DNA from 3 places in the Streptomyces sp. NBC_01257 genome. Region 3 is predicted to be linked to each of the others. Evidence: riboswitches for the same ligand, from Rfam matches in the RefSeq annotation. Region 3 holds a riboswitch; each other region holds the start of a gene.
The links. Region 3 has a riboswitch for cobalamin ahead of OG408_RS26685 (ribonucleoside-diphosphate reductase subunit alpha). Riboswitches for the same ligand answer to the same signal wherever they lie in the genome.

Region 1 (2,256 bases), 5.3 Mb from region 3:
CGCGCACAGCCGCGTCCCCGGGCGGCGCCACGGCCTGCCCGGTGTCCGTCACCCCGCGAGCCCGAAGGTGCGCAGCGCGGCGGCGACGCGCTCCAGGCCCTCGACCGTCCGGATGGACGGGTTCATGGCCTGGCCGCTGAGCAGCACGTAGCGCTTGTGCCGGACGGCGTCCATGTTCTTCGTGGCGGGGTTGGACTCCAGGAAGGCGATCTTCTTCGCGGCGCTCTCGGCGGTCTGCGACTTGCGGGTCAGGTCGCCGATGACCAGCACGTCCGGGTTGCGGTCGGCGACGGTCTCCCAGTTGATCTGCGGCCATTCCTCGTGGGTGTCGTCGAAGACGTTCTTCGCGCCGAGCTCCCGGGTGATGATGCCGGGCGCACCGCAGCAGCCGGCCAGGTACGGGGCCTCGGAGTTGGCGAACCAGTACAGGAGGGACGTGCCGGAGGCGTCGATGCCGCTCGTCGCCCCGCGCACCCGGGTGCGCAGGTCGGCGACGAGCTTCTCGCCGCGTTCCGGGACGCCGAACACCTTGGCCAGGTCGCGTACTTCGGTGTAGACGCTGTCCATGGTCAGGGCGCCGGTGCGGACCCCGTCGCCGTCCTTGCTGTTGTCCTTGGCGGTGCAGTCGGCGGGCGAGACGTAGGTGGGGACGCCGAGCTTCTCGAACTGCTCACGGGGGGCGACACCGCCCTTGGCGAGCGTCGACTCGAAGGAGGCGCTGACGAAGTCGGGCTCCTGGTCGAGGACCTTCTCGGACGAGGGGCGGTTGTCGGCGATCCTGGGCACCTCGGCGTTGGCCTTCTCCAGGCCCTTCATCACCGGGTCGGTCCAGGTGGCCGTGGCCGCGAGCCGGTCGGCGAGCCCGAGCGAGAGCAGGATCTCGGTCGACCCCTGGTCGACCGGGACGGCACGCCGGGGGGCGGCGGGCACGGTGACGGTGCGCCCGCAGTTCTTCAGGGTCACCGGATAGCCGTCGGCTCCCCCGGACTTGGCGGCGGAGCTGTCCCCGCCGCCGCCGCAGGCCGTCAGCAGCAGGAGTGCGGCGGTGAGCAGGGCGGCGGAGCGGGCGTGGCCGGCTATGGGCGGCACGGAGTACCTCGGCGTCTCTGGGCCCATGCGCGGGGCCCGGTGTACGGAGTGCCGCGATCCGGTCCCGGACCGCGGGTGCCAGCAGGTCTTCGGACTCGGGTTCATGCGGACGGGGCGCCTTCCCGGGGAACCCGTGGGTCTCCCAGTGGCCGTGGCCCCGCCCGTCCCCCTCACCGCTGCGCGTCAGTTCCGGATTCGCACCGGATTCCCTGACCCCTACGTGGAGTTCGACTGGCTCCGGCACGCTACCACGAGCCTCCGTGCAGCTCAGCGGCGGTGCGGCCGGTGGTGCGGGGCCTGCCCGCATGCCACCGGCCGGCCCGGCTACGCCTTGCGGCGAACCGATTCGCCACCCTGGGTGCGCAGCCGTTCGCGCCCTCGGGACAGCACGGCCGCGGTGCCCCAGAACGCCAGCAGGACGACACCGACGCCCAGCCCCTGGACCGCCTCCGCCGCCCGGGGCAGCCGGCCGTGCGCCGCGCGCGGCGGGCCGCCCGTCATCGGGCGTCCCCGGCGGATTCCCGGGCCGGATCGCGGTGCCAGGAGGCGCCCGGGTCGTCGTAGGCCTCGGTGTAGCGCGCTCCTGCGATGGGCCAGTCGGCGAGGAGCTCCGGGGGCAGCGCGAAGGAGTCGGCGAGCTCCGGCAGCCGGCCGCTCACGGCGGCGATGAGCTCCTCGGTGGCGTCGGTCAGTCCGTCGGCCTGACCGGCGGTCAGGTGGCCGGCCGCGAGCAGGTCCCCGCTGTTGCGGGCGATCCAGCGGAGCGCGAACAGCCGGGCCAGGTCGCCCAGCGTCCTGTGGGCCTCACCGGCGGGCAGCTCCGCGAGCGCCGTCCCGTACGCGTCGGCCGCCTGCCGGTACGCGTGGGCCTCGACCCCTCGCAGCGCTGCTCCGGCGGCCGCGTTCCACCGCGTCAGCGGGTCGTCGTCCGGTACCGCGGCGAGGCGCGCGGCCGCCCGGGCGAACCAGATGCGCTCCACCTTGTACAGCAGCCGGCCGAGGAAGCGGAGGTCGTCGAGGTCTCCGCTCAGGGGACCGGCCGGCGGCTCGTCTCCGGTGTCCTGTTCCGCGTCGAAGAGCATTCCGGCGGCGGCCCTGGAGTGGATGGCCACGTTGTCGCCCTCGGCGGTGATGGCGCCCTCGACCCCGGTGACGAGTTCGGTCATC
Region 2 (2,256 bases), 2.2 Mb from region 3:
GCCGAGGGAGGGAAGGTCGCACGGCGTGCTGCCACGGCGCCGGGTGATCCCTTCCTCGCGGCGGTGTGGCGCGATCTGCCCGAGACGCCGAAGAGGTGGCTCTCGTACGTCCACAACAAGGCGCACACGGCGGAGAAGCCCGTCCGTGAGCAGCTTGCCGCCGCGCGCGCGATCACCGTGCGGCAGGAGAAGCGGCTGGGAGTGCTCCCCGTCGACCGGGTCGTCGTGGAGGATCCGCAGCAGGTGCGCGCCCTGCAGGACAGGGTCCGGGACGCGGTCATCGGCGGCTCCGAACCGGCCGCGATCCCCGTGGACGAACTGACCATGGCCGTGCTCGCGGCGGAGACCGAGGTGAGCAGCGTGTTCAGCGGGAAGGAGCGCCGGGCGTACAAACCGGCGCTCAAGGCGCTCGCCGCGCACTTCGACGGCGTCGTGCCCGGCCTGCGCAAGGCATTGCGTGACTCCTACCTGTCGAGCCGGGCGGTCGGGGGTGGCTGGGGCGCCTGAGCGCCGGCCGTCTCCGCCGTGAGCGGCCGGCCGGTACGAAGGTTCCACCTCCCGGACCGGCCGCTGAGCTCCGTCAGCGTCAGAGGGGCGACGTCGATCCGCCAGAAGGCCCGCGGCGGAAGGTCCAGCGCGTGGACGACCGCGGCCCTGACCACGGCGGGCTCGACCACCGCCAGCACGCGTCCGGGTCCGCCGCCGTCCAGGGAACCGAGCCAGGCGCCGGCCCTGGCGCACAGACCGAGCAGCGACTCACCGCCGTGCGGGGCGGCGGAGGGATCCGCGAGCCAGGCGGCCACTCCCTCCGGATCACTCGCGCTCACCTCGTCCAGCCGGGCGCCCGCCCAGCGGTTCAACTCCCAGTCCCGGAGGGCGTTTTCAGGGGCGGAACGGAGCCCGAGGGCGGCTGCGGTCAGGCTGCACCGACGGGACGGCCCGTGCAGCAACCGGTCGGCTGCGGGCACCGCGTCCGCGGCGGCGCGGGCCTGCCGCTGCCCGGCTTCGTCGAGGGGCGCGTCCCCCGCGAAACGGGCCTCGCGCAGCGCGGCGTTCATCGCCGGTGAGATCAACATCACCCGTACCGTCATAACCGCTCTCAACTCCCTGAACTGTGGCCACTTGGCCAAGCACACCATGGCATTCGGGGCCCCCGGTACGGCCGGCGGCACCATGGCGGCGCCCGCGTCCAGGCGGTATGGTCGCGACGACATGACGAGGGTGTGACGGAAGTCCGGTGAGAATCCGGCACGGTCGCGCCACTGTGAACCCGTACCCGTACGGGAAGTCAGACCCAGCACCTTCGTCTCAGGCACCACGATCGGGACGCGTGTTCCCCCAGGAGGTTCTGCCATGGCACAGACTGCTGCCCCCGCCACCGGCGCACCCGCCATCACTCCCATCTCGCTGAAGGCCATTGCCCCTTGGGCCGCCTTCTTCGGCATCCTCATGCTGATCCTGCTGTACTTCGTCGGCGCCGAGCAGGGCGCCACCGCGCTCATCTCCGGCGAAGGCGTGCACGAGTGGGTCCACGACGGGCGCCACCTCCTCGGTTTCCCCTGCCACTGATCCCGTCGCTTGATCCAGGGGAACCCCTCATGAACTCCATATCTGTCCGAGCCCTGCTGGTCCGCGGCATGCTGGCCGGTCTCGCCGCGGGTGCGCTCGCACTTCTCGTCGCCTACTTCCTCGGCGAGTCCCGGGTGGACGCGGCCATTGCCCTCGAAGAGGCGCACAGCCACACCCACGACCACGGCGGCGGCGAGGAACTCGTCAGCCGCACCATGCAGTCCACCGCCGGTCTCGCCACCGGTGTCCTGGTGTTCGGCGTGGCGGTCGGCGGCATCGCCGCACTCGTCTTCTGCTACGCCCTCGGCCGGATGGGGCGGTTCGGCCCCAGGGCCACGGCCGCGCTGATCGCCGGTGCGGCCCTGCTGACGGTGTACGTCGTGCCGTTCCTGAAGTACCCGGCGAACCCGCCGGCCGTCGGCAACCCCGACACCATCGGCAAACGCACCACCCTGTTCTTCCTGATGGTCGCGCTCAGCGTCCTGCTGGCCGTCGCCGCCGTCATCCTCGGCAAGCGGCTGGCTCCCCGCCTGGGCAACTGGAACGCCACCATCGCGGCGGCGGCCGGCTATGTGCTGGTGATCGGGCTGGCCTACGCCTTCCTGCCCTCGTTCAACGAGGTCGGAAAGGACTTCCCGGCCTCGCTGCTCTGGGAGTTCAGGCTGGCGACGCTCGCCGTCCAGGTGA
Region 3 (2,256 bases):
GACGACCCCTATCTGGTGCAGCTGCGCGACGTCCCCCGCCGGGCCGCCGAGGCCGAGGTGCTGGTGGCGACGGACGCCCGGGGCCACGTCCTGGGCGGGGTCACCTACGCGCCCCCGGGCAATCCGTGGGCCGACATAGCGGCGGCCGACGAGGCCGAGTTCCGGATGCTGGCGGTCTCCCGTCAGGCTCGTGGGGCCGGGGCGGGCGAGGCGCTCGTGCGGGCCTGTATCGAGCGCGCACGGGCCACCGCGGGGGTCACGGGGATCGTCCTGTCGACCCAGCCGGCCATGCACGGGGCCCACCGGATCTACGGGCGCCTCGGCTTCGTGCGGACCCCCGAGCGGGACTGGAATCCCATCGGCGACCTCAGGCTGCTGACGTACCGTCTGGAGCTCCGGCCCGGGGCGTAAGGGCGTACCGATATCTCGCGCGACACAACATGTGGGGGCTGCCGCAAGCGGCGGCCCCCACATGTATGCTCGTGCTCGCTGTCGCCGCAGGGAAATCCGGTGCGAATCCGGAACTGTCCCGCAACGGTGTGTTCGGTGTGCTTTTGCGCACCCCCAAGTCCGAGGACCTGCCGACAGCGCATCCGGCTCGACCGAACCGGATGCCCAGACGTCCGGGCCTCGTGGATGGGCCGGTGGACGCCGCACGGAGAGCTGCCCTGCCCGGGCGCCCCTCCGCCCGGCTGCCCCCGCCCCTCCGCCGGCCCCGAGCCGAGCGAGGGAGAGCACCAGGTGACCATCGCGCCAGCCCATCCGGTGACAGCGGCCGAATCAACGGGAACCACGAGCGACGGGCCCGGGACCGCACTGCTGCGGACCCTGACCGACCTCACCGCCGATCTGCCCGACACCGACCCCGGCCGTGTCGCCGCCGCCGCGCTGCGCGGCCGCAACGCCCGGTCGGACGAGGCGGAGCTGCGCTCGCTGGCCACCGAGGCCGCCGCGGGTCTGATCTCCGAGGACCCCGCCTACTCCCGGCTCGCCGCCCGTCTCCTCACCCGCACCATCGCGGACGAGGCGGCCGGGCAGGGCGCGACGTCGTTCTCCGCGTCGGTCGCCGTCGGGCACCGCGAGGGCCTGATCGCGGACCGCACCGCCGAGTTCGTGACGCTCCACGCGGCCGCGCTCGACGCACTGGTGGAGCAGGCGCTCGCCGACGGCGCCGACGACCGCTTCGGCTACTTCGGCCTTCGCACCCTGCACAGCCGCTACCTGCTGCGCCACCCGATCACCCGCCAGGTCGTCGAGACCCCGCAGCACTTCATGCTGCGCGTGGCCGCCGGGCTCGCCGAGGACACCTCCGAGCGCGCGCTCGGCGAGGTCGCCGCGCTGTACGGGCTGATGAGCCGGCTGGACTACCTGCCGTCCTCCCCCACGCTCTTCAACTCCGGCACCCGCCACCCGCAGATGTCCTCCTGCTACCTGCTGGACTCGCCGCTGGACGAGCTGGACTCGATCTACGACCGCTACCACCAGGTGGCGCGCCTCTCGAAGCACGCGGGCGGCATCGGCCTCTCGTACTCCCGCATCCGCGCCCGCGGTTCGCTGATCCGCGGCACCAACGGGCACTCCAACGGCATCGTGCCGTTCCTTAAGACGCTCGACGCCTCCGTCGCCGCGGTCAACCAGGGCGGCCGGCGCAAGGGCGCCGCCGCCGTCTACCTGGAGACCTGGCACGCGGACATCGAGGAGTTCCTGGAGCTGCGCGACAACACGGGCGAGGACCAGCGGCGCACGCACAACCTCAACCTGGCGCACTGGATCCCGGACGAGTTCATGCGCCGGGTCGACGCGGACTCCGCCTGGTCGCTGTTCTCCCCGGCCGACGTGCCCGAGCTGGTCGACCTGTGGGGCGACGCGTTCGACGCCGCGTACCGGGCGGCCGAGGCCAAGGGCCTGGCCCGCAAGACCATGCCGGCCCGTGAGCTGTACGGCCGCATGATGCGCACGCTGGCGCAGACCGGCCAGGGCTGGATGACGTTCAAGGACGCCTCCAACCGGACCGCGAACCAGACGGCCGAGCCGGGCCGGGTCGTGCACTCCTCGAACCTGTGCACCGAGATCCTCGAAGTCACCGACGACGGCGAGACGGCCGTCTGCAACCTGGGTTCGGTCAACCTCGGCGCGTTCGTCGCCGACGGCACCATCGACTGGGAGCGGCTGGACGCCACCGTGCGTACCGCCGTGACCTTCCTCGACCGGGTCGTCGACATCAACTTCTACCCGACCGAGCAGGCCGGCCGGTCC

Region 1: it holds a riboswitch for cobalamin, as region 3 does, so the genes downstream of both, OG408_RS03775 (ABC transporter substrate-binding protein) here and OG408_RS26685 (ribonucleoside-diphosphate reductase subunit alpha) in region 3, are expected to answer to the same signal.
Region 2: it holds a riboswitch for cobalamin, as region 3 does, so the genes downstream of both, OG408_RS36375 (CbtB domain-containing protein) here and OG408_RS26685 (ribonucleoside-diphosphate reductase subunit alpha) in region 3, are expected to answer to the same signal.

Annotation. Positions count from the first base shown of each region.
Region 1 is NZ_CP108472.1:841,735-843,990, forward strand. Features, by position in the region: gene OG408_RS03770 (FecCD family ABC transporter permease) at 1-52, opposite strand, end outside; gene OG408_RS03775 (ABC transporter substrate-binding protein) at 49-1,116, opposite strand; cobalamin riboswitch at 1,153-1,340, opposite strand; gene OG408_RS03780 (hypothetical protein) at 1,414-1,590, opposite strand; gene OG408_RS03785 (acyl-CoA dehydrogenase family protein) at 1,587-2,256, opposite strand, start outside.
Region 2 is NZ_CP108472.1:8,343,302-8,345,557, forward strand. Features, by position in the region: gene OG408_RS36365 (GOLPH3/VPS74 family protein) at 1-507, shown strand, start outside; gene OG408_RS36370 (histidine phosphatase family protein) at 465-1,091, opposite strand; adenosylcobalamin (AdoCbl) riboswitch at 1,215-1,308, shown strand; gene OG408_RS36375 (CbtB domain-containing protein) at 1,354-1,569, shown strand; gene OG408_RS36380 (CbtA family protein) at 1,599-2,256, shown strand, end outside.
Region 3 is NZ_CP108472.1:6,103,990-6,106,245, reverse strand. Features, by position in the region: gene OG408_RS26690 (GNAT family N-acetyltransferase) at 1-411, shown strand, start outside; cobalamin riboswitch at 477-600, shown strand; gene OG408_RS26685 (ribonucleoside-diphosphate reductase subunit alpha) at 742-2,256, shown strand, end outside.